Linked DNA regions of Rhodopseudomonas palustris. The protein of the gene in region 2 interacts with the protein of the main gene of each other region in a pairwise test. Links are inferred from orthologs where the notes say so. Each region holds a gene or a part of one and is shown on either strand. Other genes may lie near its edges. The genes, in order: uvrB and uvrA.

Evidence for each region.
Region 1: the proteins of uvrA (region 2) and uvrB interact in binary tests that used the Escherichia coli proteins (3 or more experiments, as listed by UniProt). The link is inferred for Rhodopseudomonas palustris from one-to-one orthologs.

The regions. Positions count from the first base shown.
Region 1 is NZ_CP041387.1:3,695,795-3,705,134, reverse strand. Bases 2,566-6,156 are described here. They hold uvrB (excinuclease ABC subunit UvrB), read right to left. Parts: upstream 5,853-6,156; coding sequence 2,766-5,852; downstream 2,566-2,765. Other genes in these bases: FLL57_RS16940 (hypothetical protein), read right to left, coding at 5,912-6,156; FLL57_RS16950 (AIPR family protein), read left to right, coding at 2,566-2,764. Outside these bases: FLL57_RS16960 (BglII/BstYI family type II restriction endonuclease), read left to right, coding at 1-467; FLL57_RS16955 (MT-A70 family methyltransferase), read left to right, coding at 451-1,101; more of FLL57_RS16950, read left to right, coding at 1,103-2,565; more of FLL57_RS16940, read right to left, coding at 6,157-6,964; FLL57_RS16935 (alkyl/aryl-sulfatase), read left to right, coding at 7,180-9,165. UniProt on the Escherichia coli protein: The UvrABC repair system catalyzes the recognition and processing of DNA lesions. A damage recognition complex composed of 2 UvrA and 2 UvrB subunits scans DNA for abnormalities.
Region 2 is NZ_CP041387.1:2,065,712-2,075,073, reverse strand. What follows is about bases 3,700-7,312. They hold uvrA (excinuclease ABC subunit UvrA), read right to left. Parts: upstream 6,990-7,312; coding sequence 3,900-6,989; downstream 3,700-3,899. Other genes in these bases: FLL57_RS09435 (outer membrane protein), read right to left, coding at 7,230-7,312. Also shown: FLL57_RS09480 (DUF3828 domain-containing protein), read right to left, coding at 1-222; FLL57_RS09475 (potassium channel family protein), read right to left, coding at 261-1,037; FLL57_RS09470 (DUF433 domain-containing protein), read left to right, coding at 1,145-1,411; FLL57_RS09465 (DUF5615 family PIN-like protein), read left to right, coding at 1,414-1,776; FLL57_RS09460 (hypothetical protein), read right to left, coding at 1,795-2,169; FLL57_RS09455 (DUF433 domain-containing protein), read left to right, coding at 2,366-2,593; FLL57_RS09450 (DUF5615 family PIN-like protein), read left to right, coding at 2,605-2,934; FLL57_RS09445 (hypothetical protein), read right to left, coding at 2,935-3,153; more of FLL57_RS09435, read right to left, coding at 7,313-7,970; FLL57_RS09430 (single-stranded DNA-binding protein), read left to right, coding at 8,498-9,001; FLL57_RS09425 (hypothetical protein), read right to left, coding at 9,134-9,362. UniProt on the Escherichia coli protein: The UvrABC repair system catalyzes the recognition and processing of DNA lesions. UvrA is an ATPase and a DNA-binding protein. A damage recognition complex composed of 2 UvrA and 2 UvrB subunits scans DNA for abnormalities.

The DNA.
Region 1 (9,340 bases), 1.6 Mb from region 2 along the record:
GGGGCTTTTCGTTCTCGACCTCCGATGTGATGATGCCTGGAGGGGCGAAGGGACTTATCGCGAGCAAGCTGGATTCGCATTTCACCAAGCTCGGATGGGTCGAGAAGAAATTCGAGACCAAGATTGTCGTGGACGAAGCAGAACATGCTGCCCCCACACACAAGGTCGATTGTTACAAGGATCGTGTCGCGCTCGAAGTGGAGTGGAACAACAAGGATCCATTTTACGATCGGGATCTCAACAACTTCCGTCTGCTGTTCGATCTGCGCGCGATCGACGTCGGCGTCATCATCACGCGTTGCTCCGAACTTCAGACCATCTTCAACGAACTGGGTAGAGGGCCGAGCTTTGGGAACTCAACGACCCACATGGCGAAACTACTACCGAGGCTTGAAGGCGGAAGCGGCGGCGGATGCCCCGTTGTTGTCTTTGGAATTAGAGCAACCTGCTATGTCAAAGACAAATAACTCCGCCGCTGACGATCTGCTGAGGTTCACCGGCAAGCGAAAGTTCGCGACGATCCTGGCTGACCCGCCTTGGCAGTTCACAAACAAGACAGGTAAGGTTGCGCCGGAGCATCGCCGTCTGTCGCGCTACGGCACCATGAAGCTGGACGAGATTTGTTCGCTGCCGGTACAAGACATCGCTGCTCCGACATCGCACCTCTACTTGTGGGTGCCCAATGCGATGCTGCCGGACGGCCTCGCCGTCATGCAAGCTTGGGGGTTCACCTACAAGTCAAACATCGTCTGGCACAAAGTTCGTAAGGATGGTGGTTCTGACGGTCGAGGCGTAGGCTTCTATTTCCGTAATGTCACCGAACTAATCTTGTTCGGCGTGCGCGGCAAGAACGCGCGCACGCTGGCGCCGGGCAGGCGGCAGGTCAATTTGTTGGCGACCCGCAAGCGCGAGCATTCGCGAAAGCCTGATGAGCAGTATGAAATAATTGAGTCTTGTTCGCCTGGCCCCTTTGTCGAGCTTTTCGCTCGCGGAACTCGGCAAGGTTGGGCGAACTGGGGCAACCAAGCAAACGAGGATTATCGTCCAACGTGGAAAACGTACTCGCATCATTCGCGAGCAGGACTAGAGGCGGCCGAGTAGAATGGCGGAAGTTCAACATTCACAAATAAAGAGTAAGCTCCTCGAAATAGTTGCTCCACTCGTTGATCAGTCGGATATTAGCGGAAAAGCCCCATCGGACGTTGAGACACACTCGCTCTCTCGATCCATGGCGGTGGCTGCTGTTAAGATTCTGGCCGAAATCGAGTATGATGCTGCGGTTGCCTCACTAGTGGATGGTGGGAAAGATAACGGAATTGATGCAATCTATTACGATGCGCAGGCGAAGACTCTTTATCTGGTCCAGTCCAAATGGAGTAATTCTCACGCAAGTTCGATAGCAAGCGGTGAAGTTCTGAAATTCCTCCAAGGGGTGCAGGATCTCGTATCTCTCAAGAAGGGCCGCTTTAATGAGAAAATTCAGAAGCGTTGGAGTGTTATTGAAGACTCCTTGAAGAGGCTAACGAGTGTTCGGCTTGTGATTGCGTATCCTGGGTCCGGTAAAGTTGATCCGGATATTCAGAGTAAGATAGATGATTTCCTTAAGAGCCAGAACGATACCTCTGATCTGTTCTTTTTTTCGGTTTTGACGCAACGAGAATTATTCCAGCACTTCGTTCACGAGGCAGCACCACCGCAAATCGATTTGACTATTCGACTCACGCACTATGGTCTGGTTGAAAGCCCGCTGCGGGCCGTTTACGGGCAGGTTTCGGCGGTAGACGTTGCAAGCTGGTACAGAACTCACGGAAACAATCTGTTCGTGGGGAATATCAGAAATTTTCTTGGATCATCTGAGGTGAACTCCGCAATTGAACAGACTCTAGTCGGAGACCCGGCGCATTTTTGGTTCTACAACAACGGAATTACAATTATTACAACTAACCTTAAGCGCCAGCCCATCGGGGGTAACGATCGGTCGGTCGGTATTTTCGATTGCGGGAACGTAACCATCGTGAACGGTGCTCAGACCGTAGGAACGATAGGTCGAGGCCTTGTAGGAGACGACAGTTCTGCCTTCTTACAGGTTCGTGTCATCGAAGTTAGTGATCCTGATTCTTCGCTGGGTAAGCTAATTACGCGTGCTTCAAACACGCAGAATAAGATCGATGCGAGAAACTTCGTTGCACTTGATCCGGAACAGGAGCGTATCCGGACGGAATTGCTAATTGAAAAGGTTGCCTACGAGTATCGTGAAGGCGAGCCGCTCGAATCGACTGTCGATGGTTTCGAATTTATCGAAGGTATCGCTGTTTTGGCTTGCGCTAGCGACGAAATCTCTTTCGTTGCCCTCTCAAAGGGGTACGTAGGAGGGCTTTATGCAGATATCAACACTACGCCGTATAAGGCCCTATTTAACCCTTCGACCTCGTCTCTACGTCTCTGGAGCCTCGTTCAATTGGCGCGGCGAATAGACCTCGCAATCAAGAAAAGTGCAGACCAGTCCTCGCCCACGCAACGAGGTATCGTTGTTCACGGCAATAGGTTTACGCTTCACTGTATATTGAGAAGGATTTCTCAATTTGCTGATATCTCAGCGAGTCCCTCGATAGCTGAAGATGTCATTGGCGACGCCGTGATGCACGTGCTTGCAGGCGTTTCGGAAATAATCGATGCTGATTACGCTGATGCTTACCTGGCGCCTCTCTTTAAGAATGTGAAGAAGTGCACTGATATTCGGATGAAGTACGAGAAACGATCTTAGCTCACCGCTTCTTCCACCCACCCCTCTTCCCCGGCGCGCCGCCGGTCGAGCGCGGGGAGGGGCCGAATTCGGGGCCGGCTTCGCGGCTGGAGGTCGGCTGATAGATCTTGCTCTCGGTCCCCGGGCCCATTTCGTCGAGCGTCGGTTTGCGCGGCTTGGGGCGCTGGACTTTCTTGACTTCGTGCCAGCCGGCGATGCCCATTTCGTCGAGGTCGGGTTTGTGGACTTTCGACACCGTGCTCGCGGCACCCCCACCCCGGCCTTCGGCCGACCCTTCCTGCGAGGGGGAGGGTGACGCGGCGGCGCCGCCTCGTGATCCTGACTTGCCGCGTCCGCCTTTGCCTGCCTCGGCCGGCAGGTTCGCGGCCGCGCCGTAGCGCTTGGCGCCGGCGTAAGCCCCGGCTTTGTCGGCGACCTTGCGCTGCTTCACGGTCGGATCGTCGATCACCGCGAGCTCGGTGGCGCGGAGGCGTTTGACTTCGTCGCGCAGCCTTGCGGCTTCCTCGAAGTTCAGATCGGCGGCGGCTTCGCGCATCCTGGTTTCGAGATCGGCCAGCACCGCCTCGAAATTGTGGCCGATCACAGCGGCGTCGTCGGTGAAGCCGGCGCCCTTGCCGTCGCCGATCTCGACCAGCACATGGTCGCGCTCGTACACGCTGTTCAGGATGTCGCCGATCGACTTCTTGACGCTCTCCGGCGTGATGCCGTGCGCGGTGTTGTATTCGATCTGCTTCTCGCGGCGGCGGTTGGTCTCGTCGATCGAGCGCTGCATCGAGCCGGTGATCTGGTCGGCATACAGGATCACCTTGCCATCGACGTTACGCGCTGCGCGGCCGATGGTCTGGATCAGCGACGTCTCGCTGCGCAAAAAGCCTTCCTTGTCGGCATCGAGGATCGCCACCAGCGCGCATTCCGGAATGTCGAGGCCTTCGCGCAAGAGGTTGATGCCGACCAGCGCGTCGAACGCCCCGAGCCGCAGGTCGCGGATGATCTCGATCCGCTCGATGGTGTCGATGTCGCTGTGCATGTAGCGGACGCGGATGCCCTGCTCGTGCAGGAACTCGGTGAGGTCCTCGGCCATCCGCTTGGTCAGCACGGTGATCAGCGTGCGATAGCCGCGCGCCGCGGTGGCGCGAACCTCGCCGACGAGGTCGTCGACCTGGGTGCGGGCTGGGCGGATATCGACCGGCGGATCGATCAGCCCGGTGGGGCGAATGACCTGCTCGACGAACACGCCGCCGCTCTCGTTCAGCTCCCACGCCGCCGGCGTCGCCGACACCGCGACGGTCTGCGGACGCATCATGTCCCATTCTTCGAAGCGCAGCGGCCGGTTGTCCATGCAGGACGGCAGCCGGAAGCCGTATTCGGCCAGCGTCGCCTTGCGGCGGAAGTCGCCTTTGAACATCGCGCCGATCTGCGGGACCGAGACGTGGCTCTCGTCGGCGAACACCAGCGCGTTGTCGGGCACGTATTCGAACAGCGTCGGCGGCGGCTCGCCGGGCCGGCGGCCGGTCAGATACCGCGAGTAGTTCTCGATGCCGGCGCAACTGCCGGTCGCTTCCATCATTTCGATGTCGAACGTGGTGCGTTGCTCCAGACGCTGCGCTTCGAGCAGGCGGCCCTGCGCGTGCAACTGATCGAGCCGCCATTTCAGCTCGGTCTTGATCGAGGAGATCGCCTGGATCAGCGTCGGCCGCGGCGTCACGTAGTGCGAATTGGCGTAGATCTTGACGAACTCCAGCTCGTCCTGCTTGTGGCCGGTGAGCGGGTCGAATTCCTCGATGCCCTCGATCTCGTCACCGAACATCTTCACCCGCCAGGCGCGATCCTCGTAGTGCGCCGGGAAGATGTCGATGACGTCGCCGCGCACCCGGAAGGTGCCACGGGTGAAGTCGGCCTGGGTGCGCTTGTATTGCAGCGCCACCAGATCGGCGATCAGTTGGCGCTGGTCGATGCGCTCGCCGCGCTTCAGCGCGAAGGTCATCGCCGTATAGGTCTCGACCGAGCCGATACCGTAGATGCACGACACCGAGGCGACGATGATGACGTCGTCGCGTTCCAGCAACGCGCGGGTGGCGGCGTGGCGCATCCGGTCGATCTGCTCGTTGATCGACGAATCCTTCTCGATATAGGTGTCGGTGCGCGGAACGTAGGCTTCCGGCTGGTAGTAATCGTAATACGAGACGAAATACTCGACCGCGTTGTCGGGGAAGAAGTTCTTGAACTCACCGTAGAGCTGCGCCGCCAGCGTCTTGTTCGGCGCCAGGATGATCGCCGGGCGCTGCGTCGCCTCGATCACCTTGGCCATGGTGTAGGTCTTGCCCGAACCGGTGACGCCGAGCAGCACCTGGGTGCGATCGCTGCGGTCGATGCCTTCGACCAGCTCCTTGATCGCCTGCGGCTGGTCACCGCGCGGCTGGTAGTCGGATTTCAGTACGAAGCGCACGCCGCCTTCGGACTTCTCCGGGCGCGGCGGCCGGTGCGGCACCCACAGCTTGACGCCGCCGTCCTCGCCCTTGAATTCGGGGCGGCCGTCGCGGATCAGGCTCTCCAGTGCGTCGGCCGTGGCCTTGACGCCGAGCGCCTCCATCTTGCTGCGCGGCGGCCGCGCCAGCGCGTCGGCGTCGTCCTCCTCGGTCGGCAAGCCGAGCTGCCGCGCCAGCTCCGGATCGAGCGTCGGGATGGTGGCGGCGGTGCCGTAATTGGCCTGCGGCGCTTCGGCAAAGCCTTGACCCAATCCTTGCCCGAGGCCCCCCACCCCCGACCCCTCCCCGCGAGGGGGAGGGGAGCCCCGAGGCGGCTGCGGATAAGGCTGCAGCGCGGTCGGCCGCGGCGTCGCGCCGTCTCCCGCTCTGGCGGTCGAGGCCCGGCCGCGATGCACCGCGGCCTCGCCGCCGCTGCGGCGGTCGTGCGAATTGTCCGGCGGCGGCTGCAAGCCGGTGCCGGAGCCGAGGCCGGCATCGCCGCGGTTCAGCGCCGGGTTCAGCAGCTCGGCCAGCGCCGGGCCGATCGGCTTCACGTCCGGCCGATGTGCTTTGGATTTCGGGGTTTTTGCCGGCTTGCCAGGCTTGTCGGGAGTCTTCGCCATGCCGGCAATATGGGGCGAAGCGGGGGGCGAATAAAGGGTGCGCCGCCCACTCGTGTCGCCTAGGCCGGCACCACCCGCAGACGCCGCATCCCCTTCGGCAGCCGCGCGTCGCACCACGCTTCGATTGCCGGCTGGCGGCGATGCAGGAACAGCCCGAGCGCGATGATGGCGATGCCGATCAACGACAGCGCGAACGGGAACAGCAGCGAGTCGCGGAACAGTTTTTCGGCGAGATCGCCGAGATAGATCGCGATCCCGAGCGCGCCGAACACCGCGAACACCCGCCGGCCCAGCACCACCGCGATGCCGAGGAAGACGACGTTCATGGCGCAGTACAGCGCCTTGTCCAGGTTGGTCCCGTTCGAGGTCGCGGTGATGCCGCCCCAGAACGTCATCACGCCGAACAGATACAGCCAGAATGCGAAGTCGCCGCTGCGCTGGCGCAGATGCACGATCACCGCGGCGATCACCATGCCGGCGCCGAAGCCGATCGAGACCTTGCGGGCGGTTTCGAAATTGCCGTGCGGCGCGCCGGTGATCCACGGCACCAGGTCCATCGACAGGAACCACAGCGCCACCGCCATCAGAAACACGATGAACGGAAAGCGGTAGAACGCCAGCGCCACCAGGGTCGCCACGATGGTGGCAAGCTCCATGAAGATGAAGCTGCCTTTGACCCAGATGTAGAAGCTGCGAACGGTGTCTGGCTTGCCGAATTCGGACCACAGCCCGAACGCCTCCTGCACGCCGAACACCGCGAGCGGCATCATCCCGACCGCCACGGCGATGCACAACCCGCCCGGCGTGCGCAGATCTTTCACGTGCCACAGATAGTGCCCGGTCCACCAGAACGCGACGGCGTAGATCAGCGCGGTGGCGGTCAGCGCCGCGCCGCCGAGGCCGGCGAACGCCATGGTCGAGAACAGCCCCATGGCGCTGATCACGATCAGCGCGCCCGCATACCAGAGCAGATGTACGATATCGAAGCGTGGGGCTTCGTTCGCGGCCGCCGGGCGCCGGGCGTCCAGGAAGGTGCGGAGCGCCGCTTCCTGCGCCGGCGTGATCACGCCAGCCTGGGTCGCTGCCTGCAGGTCTTCGCCCGAATAGCGCATCGTCGCTCCCCTCCACCGGGCCGCTCGCGGCCGCCGGTAGTGTCAGTGAGGAGCGATCATGTTCAATTCGCGTTACGGAATACTTTGCAGTGCGGGAAAAACAGGAGCTGTGGAGAGCTGAAGCCGAGGGAGGAAATTTCAATGTCGCGAGCAGGATTGCGATGGCCATCGCGACGGGAACCGGGCGATGATCCGTGCCCTTCCGGAGATTGAGCATGGCACGAATTATACCGTCATTGGCATTGGCGGCTGCCGCCGCGATGTCGCTGCTGGCCGCGCCGCTGGCCGCCCAGCCGAACGACGCCGAACCGGCGACCCGCGCCGCCAACGAGGCGGTCGCCAAGGCGCTGCCGCTCGCCGACCGCGCCGATTTCGAAGACGCGCAGCGCGGCCTGATCGCGCCGCTGCCGGACGGCGTCGTCGCCGGTGCCGCGGGTGCGCCGCCGGTGTGGAATCTGAAGCCCTTTGATTTCCTGAAAGGCGGAGCATCGCCGCCGACGGTGAATCCGAGCCTGTGGCGGCAGGCGCAGCTCAATCTCGCCAACGGCCTGTTCCAGGTCGCCGAGCGCGTCTATCAGGTGCGCGGGCTCGATATGGCCAACCTCACCATCGTCGAGGGTGACACCGGGCTGATCGTCACCGACACCACGATGACGGTGCCGACCGCCAAGGCGGCGCTCGATCTGTATTATCAGCACCGGCCGAACAAGCCGGTGGTGGCGCTGATCTACACCCACAGCCACATCGACCATTTCGGCGGCGCGCGCGGCCTGATCAGCGAGGCCGACGCCGCGAGCGGCAAGGTCAAAGTGATCGCGCCGGCCGGCTTCATGGAGCACGCGGTCGCCGAGAACGTCATCGCCGGCAACGCGATGAGCCGCCGCGCCCAGTTCCAGTTCGGCGCGCCGCTGCCGGTCGGCGCGCGCGGCCAGGTCGATGCCGGGCTCGGCAAGGCGCTGGCGCTCGGGCCGTTGTCGCTGATCCCGCCGAACGACACCATCCAGCAGTCCTACGAGACCCGCACGATCGACGGCGTCGAGATCGAATTCCATCTCGTACCCGGCTCCGAAGCGCCGTCGGAGATGATCTCGTATTATCCGCAGTTCAGGCTGCTGAACATGGCGGAGGACACCACCCACACCCTGCACAACCTCTACACGCTGCGCGGCGCGGCGGTGCGCGACGGCCGGCTGTGGTCCAAATATATCGGCGAGGCGATTGCCCGCTACGGCGACAGGACCGAGGTGGTGATCGCGCAGCACCATTGGCCGGTGTGGGGCCGCGACCGCGTCGTCGGCTATCTGAAGAAGCAGCGCGACGTCTACAAATTCATCCACGACCAGAGCGTGCGGCTGCTCAATCACGGGCTGACGCCGACCGAGATCGCCGAGCGGCTGACGCTGCCGCCGTCGCTGGCCAGCGAATTCGCCGCGCGTGGCTATTACGGCTCAGTCAGCCACAACGCCAAGGCGGTGTATCAGTTCTATCTCGGCTGGTACGATGCCAACCCGGCCGACCTCAATCCTCTGCCGCGGGCCGAACAGGCGAAGAAGGAGATCGACTATATGGGTGGCGCCGCCGCCGTGCTGGCCCGCGCCCGCGACGACTACAAGGCCGGCCAGTATCGCTGGGTCGCGAGCGTCGCCAGCAAGCTGGTGTTCGCCGATCCGGCGAACACGGAGGCCCGCGCGCTCGGCGCCGACGCGCTGGAGCAGCTCGGCTATCAGGCCGAGGCGGCGACTTGGCGCAACGCCTATCTGCTCGGCGCGCAGGAACTGCGCAGCGGCCTCACCCCGATGCCGGTCAGCACCGCCAATCCGGATCTGCTCAAGGGCGTGTCGATCGATCTGGCGTTCGATTTCCTCGCGGTGCGGCTGAACGCGGCCAAGGCCGAAGGCAAGCACATCGTGGTGAACTGGACCTTCACCGACCTGAAGGAGACCTACACCATGAACCTGGAGAATTCGGCGCTGACTCACGTGGCCGGCAAGCTGTCCGACAATGCCGACGTCAGCGTCACGCTGAACCGCGCCACCTTCGACGCGATCTCGCTGAAACAGCGCGGCTTCCTCGGCGCCGTGCTGAGCGGCGATCTCTGGGTCAGCGGCAACCCGCTGAAGCTGCGCGAACTGTTCGGCCTGTTCGAGGAGTTCTCGCCGAACTTCGAAGTGATCGAGCCGGTCAGGGCGAAGCTGGAGTAGGGGCGCCTCTCGCGCACGTCATTCCGGGGCGCGCCTTTCAGGCGCGAACCCGGAATCCAGAAGTTGGTTCGGCAGGTAGTCCAATGAGATTCCGGGTTCGCCGCTGCGCGGCGCCCCGGAATGACAGTCGATGCATCAAATCCCGTCATGCGCGGGCTTGACCCGCGCATCCATC
Region 2 (9,362 bases):
GGTCCACAGCAAGGCAAGGGATTTCGACAGGTACTTCGCCCGCTCCTTGGCGTTGTTGACGAAGGCGCCGCCGGCATTGTCCTTGGCGGCTGCGGCGTAGAGCCGGGTGAGCAGTGCGGCGGGATCGGTCGCGTTCGTCTTGGCCGGTGCCTGTGCGAGCGCGGCTGCGGGCAGGGCGGAAGCGGCGGCGAGGAGGGCGAGCGCAAAGCGGCGGATGAGCATGGCGGATCCTGTCGGCAGCGAGCGGCGCGGCAACAGGCTCAGTTCCGCCCCTCGTCCGGAATATTCAGCACGGTGCCGCACGCCTTGCAATGCACCGCATCGGCATCGTGGCGCTGCAGTCCGCAGGTCGGGCAGGGGAAGCGCACCTTGTTCGGACTGATCAGCGCCCGCGCCAGATTGAAGAACAGCGTGACGCCGAAGATCATGATCACCACGCTGATCATCCGTCCCAGCGTGCCGGCGAGGGTGATGTCGCCGAACCCGGTGGTGGTCAGCGCGGTGACGGTGAAATACAGCGCGTCGGCGTAGTTGCCGATCTGCGGATTGCGGAAATGCTGGGTTTCGTAAACGATCGCCGTCATCACGAAGATGAACACCGCGAGCCTCGCCACCGCGACCACCACCTCCTCGTGGCGGCGGAAGAAGCTACTGTCGCTGCGCAGCCGGGTCAGCATCTGGTAATCCTGGAACGCACGCAGCGTGCGCAGGATGCGCAGGAAGCCGGCCCCCTCGCCGGGCAGCGGCGCCAGGAACGACGCGATCGCGACCAGATCGGTCCAGGTCGCGAGCCGGCCGAACTCCCGCATCGGCCGCCGGCTGGCATACAGACGCGCCACGAAGTCGATCATGATCAGGACGCCGAACCCGGTATCGAGCATCTCGACGACCGGACTCTGCGGCAGGAACGAGGTGCCGACGATGAACAGGATGGTGACGATATCGAACGCCAACAGGCCATAGCGAAACGCCACCCCGCGCGGAGTGGCGCCGTCATAGAGCCGGCGAACGGCGAGTCGGAAGTCGTGCAGCGTCATGCCAAATTATTGGCCCGGGAGGGGCGGGGGAAGCAATGGGGGCGGTGACGGAGCGGCTTGGGGTCGCTCGGGCCGCAGGCGGGCAACCCCGCACCCTGGCAAGCGCGGTGAACTATGCTATCGTGAACCCTGAGCAAGCTGCGGTCGGTGCCATGCGACATGAGCGGATCGAGATCAATCCCGAGGTGATGGGCGGCAAGCCGGTCGTGCGCGGCACGCGCATCCCGGTGGAAATGATCCTGCGCAAGCTCGGTGCGGGCCTCTCCACGGCCGAGATCATCGCCGATCATCCGCGGCTGACCGCCGATGACATTCTCGCCGTGCAGACCTTCGCCGCAGACTATCTGGCAGACCAAGACGTCATCTTCGGCTGACCATGCGATGGCTGGCCGACGAGTGCGTGCCCGCCTCGTTGGTCGCTGCGTTGCGGGCCGATGGCCATGATGTGCTGTACGTCGCCGAGATGGCTGCGGGACTGAGCGATGCAGAGGTCGTTACTATGGCGGCCAGCGATGGCCGGCTGTTGCTGACGGAAGACAAGGATTTCGGCGAACTGACCGTTCGATTTGGCCTCGCCGTCCCTGGCCTGGTCCTGCTCCGGATCGATCCGGCCAATGCGAAGCTGCAGGCGGCTCGCTTGAAAGAGGCCATCACGCGTCACGGCGCCGAGCTGTTCGGGCGTTATGTCGTGGTCGACGAAACCCGCATGCGCGTGCGGCCGCTGCGGCCCGCGAGCTGAACAAGAGCGCCAACCGGGCTACTTCCCGCAATTCCAGACCGGCCCGATGGGCGTCTGGGTCCAGCACGGCCCGAAGCTGCCGCCGTTGTAACGGCCGCGATAGAAGCCGGCGCGGCCCGGATAGCGCCACTCGCCGCTCCAGGGGCTGTTCCAGCGATAATAGTCCGGCGTCGGATCGATGTACCACGGCCGCTTCGGCCGCAGCATCGCGAGCTGCTCGCGCGTGAGTTTCTGCTTGAACAACGGTACGGCGTTGTTCGGCGGCTGCACATAGCCGGGCAGGAAGCCGTAGCCGTGGGAGCGCTTGGCATGCTTCTTGGTCGAAGCGGCCGAGGCGGCGGCGGGGAGGAGGGCGAGGGTGACGGCGAGGGTGAGGGCGGTGAGGCGGGACATGCGTCGAGTTTAGACGGGCGGGGGCGGGAGGGCGAGACACATTCGGGTGGGGGGGAGCGATGCGCCGTAGCCCGCATGAAGCGAAGCGGAATGCGGAGCTCTATGATCCGCCCGCCCCGGCTTGCGCCTCGCGCAACCGGGCTCCGCTGGCTGACAATGGGCACCGTGAATGCTAGGATTTACGAGGAGATCACCGATGTCAGACCTGCTCGCACGCATCACGATTGATCCGAATGTGCTCCACGGCCGCCCCTGCATTCGCGGCATGCGGATCAGCGTCTCCGACGTATTGGCGCAGCTCTCGTCGGGAGCGTCGCGCGACGATGTCCTGCACGACTATCCGTATCTGGAAGACGCGGATATCGACGCGGTGCTGGCCTTTGCAGCAAAGCAGGCGGATCACCCCATCATCGCGGCGGAATGAGCCCGCGCTTCATGATCGATGCCCAACTTCCGCCGGCGTTGGCGGAGGCGTTCAGGCGTGCCGGTTTCGACGCCGTTCACGTGGCAGATATCGGCTTACTTTCCGCGACCGATCATCAGATTTGGCGAGCGGCAATTGCCAAGTCGGCGGCCCTGGTGACCAAAGACCGGGACTTTCTGATGCTACGTGCTGCTACCGACAGTGGGCCCACGGTGGTCTGGATTAGATCGGGGAATGCAAGCAATCGCGAGCTGCTTGACTTGATTACTGGCGCGCTGCCGGCGATCCTCGCCGCGATCGCACGGGAAGAAGCGGTGATCGAGGTGTCGGCTCGTCGCTGATCAGGTCGAGATCGGCTTGAGTTCGAAAATGCGGCCATACTTTGCCGCCTCGGCGAGGTCGCCGCGTCGCAGTGCCAACCGCACCGCCTCGAGCTTGCGCACGTCGTCCGGCGAAAGGTAAGGCGCCCACGCGCCTTCCTCGCCGCGCGCGACAGCGACTTCGGCTGCATAACGGCCTTCATGGATGAGTTCGAGCCTTATTCGGGTCATCACGATCATCCTCGTGAAGAGCTACTTCAATTTGAGCGCGACCTGTAGCTCGCAGGAACGAAGCGATATGGAGGAGAGGGGTAGCCCGCGTGTCGCTCCGCTCACCCGGGCGACGCTTGCTGCGTACTAGTTTCGTTGGACGTATCCTTGCACTTAAGGATCAGATCGATTTCGTTTTTGCAGTCTCTGCGCATAAAACATGAGACTGGATCGTCTCGCCCAACGGGAAAATAGTTCAATTCCGCGGTAGCCGCATCGATCGCTTCTGTACGGAAATACACAGGCTGAAGAGAGTCTGGCTCACAGTCCATGATCAAAGTGCCGAGGTGCTCTACCGTGGGAACATCTAGGATATGGCCATGAATGATTGTGCCAACCCCAAGCTTCTCAATGTGTCTAACAAAAAATGGAAGCCATCGATCCGTCTCGAAGCGTCCTGGCTTCACTCGAAGTCTTGGTCTGCCCGATCTCGAATATACCGAGTACTTTTTCGATTTATCGGTGCATGCATGCTTGGGCCAAGGAGGGCCAAGTTTATCAAAGAAGGGGCCGCCCCCATGTCGTCCGCGTATAAAATAGACCGGCGCGTGGCATTCCGGGCATTGTGAGGTCGGTCCCTTTAAGGCTCTGCGTGCGATCCTTGGGACCCAGCCATGCCAATCGGGCGGGCGAGAGCGCCGTTGTCCGCCTCTGAAGTCGCATTGACAATTTGTGGGATGGTTAAACCCGTTGCAGGCCATAAGCCCCTCGTCAAATCACTCCGCCGCCTCGTCCGTCTTCCGCTTCACCGCCTTCGTCGGCCCCTTCTTCTCCAGCACCGGCTTCAAGAACTTCCCGGTGTAGCTCCTCGGCGCTTTGACGATGTCCTCCGGCGGGCCCCAGGCGACGATTTCGCCGCCGCCGTCGCCGCCTTCGGGGCCGAGGTCGATGACCCAGTCGGCGGTCTTGATGACTTCGAGATTGTGCTCGATCACCACCACGGTGTTGCCCTGCGCCACCAGCTCGTGCAGCACTTCGAGCAGTTTGGCGACGTCGTGGAAGTGCAGGCCCGTCGTTGGCTCGTCGAGAATATACAGCGTGCGGCCGGTGGCGCGTTTGCTCAGTTCCTTGGCGAGCTTGACGCGCTGGGCTTCGCCGCCGGACAGCGTGGTGGCCTGCTGGCCGACATGGATGTAGTCGAGGCCGACGCGCTGCAGCGTCTTGAAGGTCTCGCGGACGCGCGGCACCGCCTTGAAGAATTCGGCGGCTTCCTCGACCGTCATGTCGAGCACGTCGGCGATCGACTTGCCCTTGAACAGCACGTCGAGCGTTTCGCGGTTGTAGCGTTTGCCCTTGCAGACGTCGCAGGTGACGTAGACGTCGGGCAGGAAGTGCATCTCGATCTTGATGACGCCGTCGCCCTGGCAGGCCTCGCAGCGGCCGCCCTTGACGTTGAACGAGAACCGGCCCGGCTCGTAGCCGCGCGCCTTGGATTCCGGCAGGCCGGCGAACCACTCGCGGATCGGCGTGAACGCGCCGGTGTAGGTCGCGGGGTTACTGCGCGGGGTGCGACCGATCGGCGACTGGTCGATGTCGATGATCTTGTCGATGTGCTCGAGGCCCTCGATCCGGTCATGCGGCGCCGGCGGTTCGCTGGCGTTGTTCAGCTTGCGCGCGATCGCCTTGTAGAAGGTGTCGATCAACAGCGTCGACTTGCCGCCGCCGGAGACACCCGTGACGCAGGTGAACAGGCCGAGCGGAATCTCGGCGGTGACGTTCTTCAGATTGTTGCCGCGGGCGCCCACCAGCTTGAGGGTGCGGCGATGGTTCGGCGGCCGGCGCTCGGGCACCGGCACCGACAATTCGCCGGTCAGATACTTGCCGGTCAGCGACTTCGGATTGCGCATGATCTCGGCGGGCGAGCCTTGGGCGATGATGTGGCCGCCATGGACGCCGGCGCCGGGGCCGATGTCGAGCACATGGTCGGCGAGCAGAATGGCGTCCTCGTCGTGCTCGACCACGATCACGGTGTTGCCGAGATCGCGCAGCCGCTTCAGGGTGTCGAGCAGCCGGGCGTTGTCGCGCTGGTGCAGGCCGATCGACGGCTCGTCGAGCACGTAGAGCACGCCGGTGAGGCCGCTGCCGATCTGCGAGGCGAGGCGGATGCGCTGACTTTCGCCGCCGCTCAATGTGCCGGATGAGCGCGACAGCGTCAGATAGTTGAGGCCGACGTCGAGCAGGAAGCTGAGCCGGTCGCGGATCTCCTTCAGGATACGGACGGCGATCTCGTTCTGTTGGGTGTTGAGCAGCTTCGGCACGGAGGCGAACCAGTCGCCGGCGGCCTTGACCGACAATTCAGAGACTTCGCCGATATGCTTGCCGCCGATCTTGACGCACAGCGCCTCCGGCTTGAGGCGATGGCCGTGGCAGGCGTCGCACGGTACGTCGGAGAAGTACTTGCCGAGCTCCTCGCGCGCCCACTCGCTCTCGGTCTCGCGGAAGCGGCGCTCGATATTGGTGACGACGCCCTCGAACGGCTTCTTGGTGTCGTAGGAGCGCACGCCGTCTTCGTAGGAGAACTTGATCTCGTCGTCGCCGGAGCCGTGCAGCAGGACGTTCTGCACCTTCTTCGGCAAGTCCTTCCACTTGGTGTCGAGCGTGAACTTGTAGTGCTTGGCCAGTGCGGTCAGCGTCTGCAGGTAGTACGGCGACGACGACTTCGCCCACGGCGCGATCGCGCCCTTGCGCAAGCTCAGTTCCTTGTCGGGCACCACGAGATCGGCGTCGATGTGCTGCTCGATGCCGAGGCCGCCGCATTCCGGGCAGGCGCCGTAGGGATTGTTGAACGAGAACAGCCGGGGCTCGATCTCCGGAATGGTGAAGCCGGAGACCGGGCAGGCGAACTTCTCCGAGAACAGGAGGCGCTCGGGGCCGGACTTGTCGTGGATTTTGGCGACTTTCTTGCCCGCGGCTTCACCCTTCGAGACGGCGCTTTGCGCCTCCTCAGGGTGAGGAGCTCCCTTCTTGGGCTTGCCGCGTTTGCCGTCCTCATCCTGAGGAGCGCCCGCAGGGCGCGTCTCGAAGGATGGCGGCGGGGGCGGCGCATCCGCGAACTCGATCACCGCCAGCCCCTCGGCCAGCTTCAGCGCGGTCTCGAAGCTCTCGGCGAGGCGCTGTCCGATGTCGGGACGCACCACGATCCGGTCGACCACGACGTCGATGTCGTGCGGGAACTTCTTGTCGAGCGTCGGTGCTTCGGCGAGCTCGTGGAACGCGCCGTCGATCTTGACGCGCTGGAAGCCCTTCTTCAGCCAGTCGGCGAGTTCTTTCCGGTACTCGCCCTTGCGGCCGCGCACCACCGGCGCCAGCAGATACAGGCGGGTGCCTTCGGGTAGCGCCAGCACCCGGTCGACCATCTGCGACACGGTCTGGCTCTCGATCGGCAGGCCGGTCGCCGGCGAGTAGGGCACGCCGACGCGCGCCCACAGCAGGCGCATGTAGTCGTAGATCTCGGTGACGGTGCCGACGGTCGAGCGCGGGTTCTTCGAGGTGGTCTTCTGTTCGATCGAGATCGCCGGCGACAGGCCGTCGATCTGGTCGACGTCCGGCTTCTGCATCATCTCGAGGAATTGCCGGGCATAGGCCGACAGCGACTCGACATAGCGGCGCTGGCCCTCGGCGTAGATGGTATCGAACGCCAGCGACGACTTGCCGGAGCCGGACAGGCCGGTGAACACCACCAGCTTGTCGCGTGGGATGGTGACGTCGACGTTCTTGAGATTGTGCTCGCGGGCGCCGCGAATGGTGATGGCGGTCCGGCTCGAGGCCGCGGGGGTCTGACGCTTGGCCTTGATCACTTCGTCCATACGGGTGTCCAGACGCGCGGCAGCGCGCCGGTTGGGGCGCGCGCCGGATCGACCGGGGCTGACGCCGGATGAGGCTGAGCTTGGAACATAGGAAGAACGACAGGCGATTGCCAGAGGCTCCGCGCGCCATCAACCGGATTGTTACGGCGGGGCCGGCTGCGGTCGTCGATCGGGCCCAAAACGCAGAAGGCCGGCACGAGGCCGGCCTTCGCAGCGTGGCTGAATTCAGCCGGCGCAGACTCAGTAGCGCGCCACGATCGGGCCGCCCCAGCGATAGTTGATCCGCGCGGTGACCACGTCGACGTCCTGCTTGATGTGGTCGACATTGGTGGTCGGAGCGAAGGTGAGGTCGCGACCGCCCATGAACAGGTGGTCGTATTCGACGGCGAACGACCAGTTCGGCGTGAAGCCGTATTCCAGGCCACCGCCGACCGCGGCGCCCCAGCGGGTTTCGCTGGCATCGTCGATGATCGTTCCAGCCAAGGTCCGGTAGGTGGTGTACTTGTCGCTGGTGACCGCCGCGCCGCCTTTCACGTAAAGCAGCGCGTTGTTCCAGGCATACCCGACGCGGGCGGTGAACAGACCGAACGCATCGACCTTGCTTTCGTTGGTCGTGTCCGTGAACCGCAGGCTTGCGTTCGAGCCCTTGAAATCGGCCCAGTTGCCCTGGGCTTCGACGCCGAACACCCAGGTTCCAACCTGCCAATTGTAGCCGATCTGACCGCCGACGGTCCCGCCGGACGCATCGTGGCAGCCCTCGCCGAACGCGGCGAACGGGGCAGCCGTGGTGCCAAGATAGTCCCAGCAATTGCGGCTGCTGCCCCAGCCGCCGTTCGCGCCGATGTAGAAGCCCGACCAGTCATACATCGCCGGAATGATCGGCGGCGCCTTGGTGTAGGGGCGGGCCGCGAGATCCGCCGCCATCGCCGGCGCGACACCCAACGCAATCAAACCGACAGTCCCCAGCAGAAATTTCTTCATCGCAATTCTCCGGTTGTCTGTGCTTCACCGGTTCTCGGTCGGCAGTGTCCCTCTGCTGAGCGAGAAGCGCGAGCGCCCTTTAATTCCACGCCCTGGACCATAACCCCGCTGCGAGCAAAGCGCCGTCTCCAAAATGCAACAGTCGCGAGTGAAATTCAGTTCCTAAAACCAGGGATAGATTGTCGGAAATTGCAACTTGTTCACAACGGGTTACCGTCGCGGCCTGGTGTTACTTCGGGCGGTGCGGACGCGGAAAAATGGGAGCCAGGCCGGCATGTCGACTTTGCGCTTCACTTCGGAACAAAAATAGAACAGACTGCGTGAATTCGCGCCGGTGGATAAATCCCATGAGGCGGGCGTTTTCGCTCGCGGACGTATGGGCGAGGCGCCGCCCACAGCGTATTCGCTTGGACCGGAACGGGCGTCGCGCCGAGTTTCGGCGTGAGCAGCGGCAGAGCGGGAGGCTGGCGATGGCCGGCCGGGTCGCGGGCGCCGCGCGGTCAGTATGATTTGAAGAGGAGACGTCGATGGCGGGTAGCGTGAACAAGGTGATCCTGGTCGGGAATCTCGGTGCCGATCCGGAGATCAAGCGGACCCAGGACGGGCGTCCGATCGCCAACTTGCGGATTGCGACCTCCGAGACCTGGCGCGACCGCGCGACCGGCGAGCGCAAGGAGAAGACCGAGTGGCATCGCGTGGTGATCTTCAACGAAGGGTTGTGCAAGGTCGCCGAGCAGTATCTGAAAAAGGGCGCGAAGGTTTACATTGAAGGCCAGTTGCAGACGCGCAAATGGACCGATCAGAGCGGCGCCGAGCGCTACAGCACCGAAGTCGTGCTGCAGAATTTCAACTCGACGCTGACCATGCTCGACGGCCGCAGTGGCGGCGGTGGTGGCGGCGGCTATGGCGATGACAATTCCGGCGGCGATTTCGGCTCCAGCGGTCCCTCGGGTGGTGGCGGCGGACGGCGGCCGATGCCGGCCAGCAGCGGCGGCGGCCGCAGCGACATGGACGACGATATTCCGTTCTGACGGCGCTCAGTTCGCACGCTGGTGCAGGCACGTCGCCGCGCCGCGTGATAAGAGAAACCGACGGCCGCCGCGCCCCCGATCGCGGTGGCTGTCGCCGATTCAGGGGACGGCGCTCCGGTCCAGGCGAAGCGATCAGGGGGCCAGCAGTGCCCAGCCGAGCTGGAGTTGGGTGAGGGCGAACAGCGCTCCGAACAGTCGCTGGTTATGGCGCGCAAGCCAACGCGGCAGGCAGATATCGAAATTGTCGGCGCGGTCGTCGGTGTAGCGCGCCGCCAGCGTCGTCAGCGGACAGCGCATCCGGTTCAACAGCAGCACGAACACTTCACCCCAAACGAAGACGCTCAGCCACAGCGCGGCGACG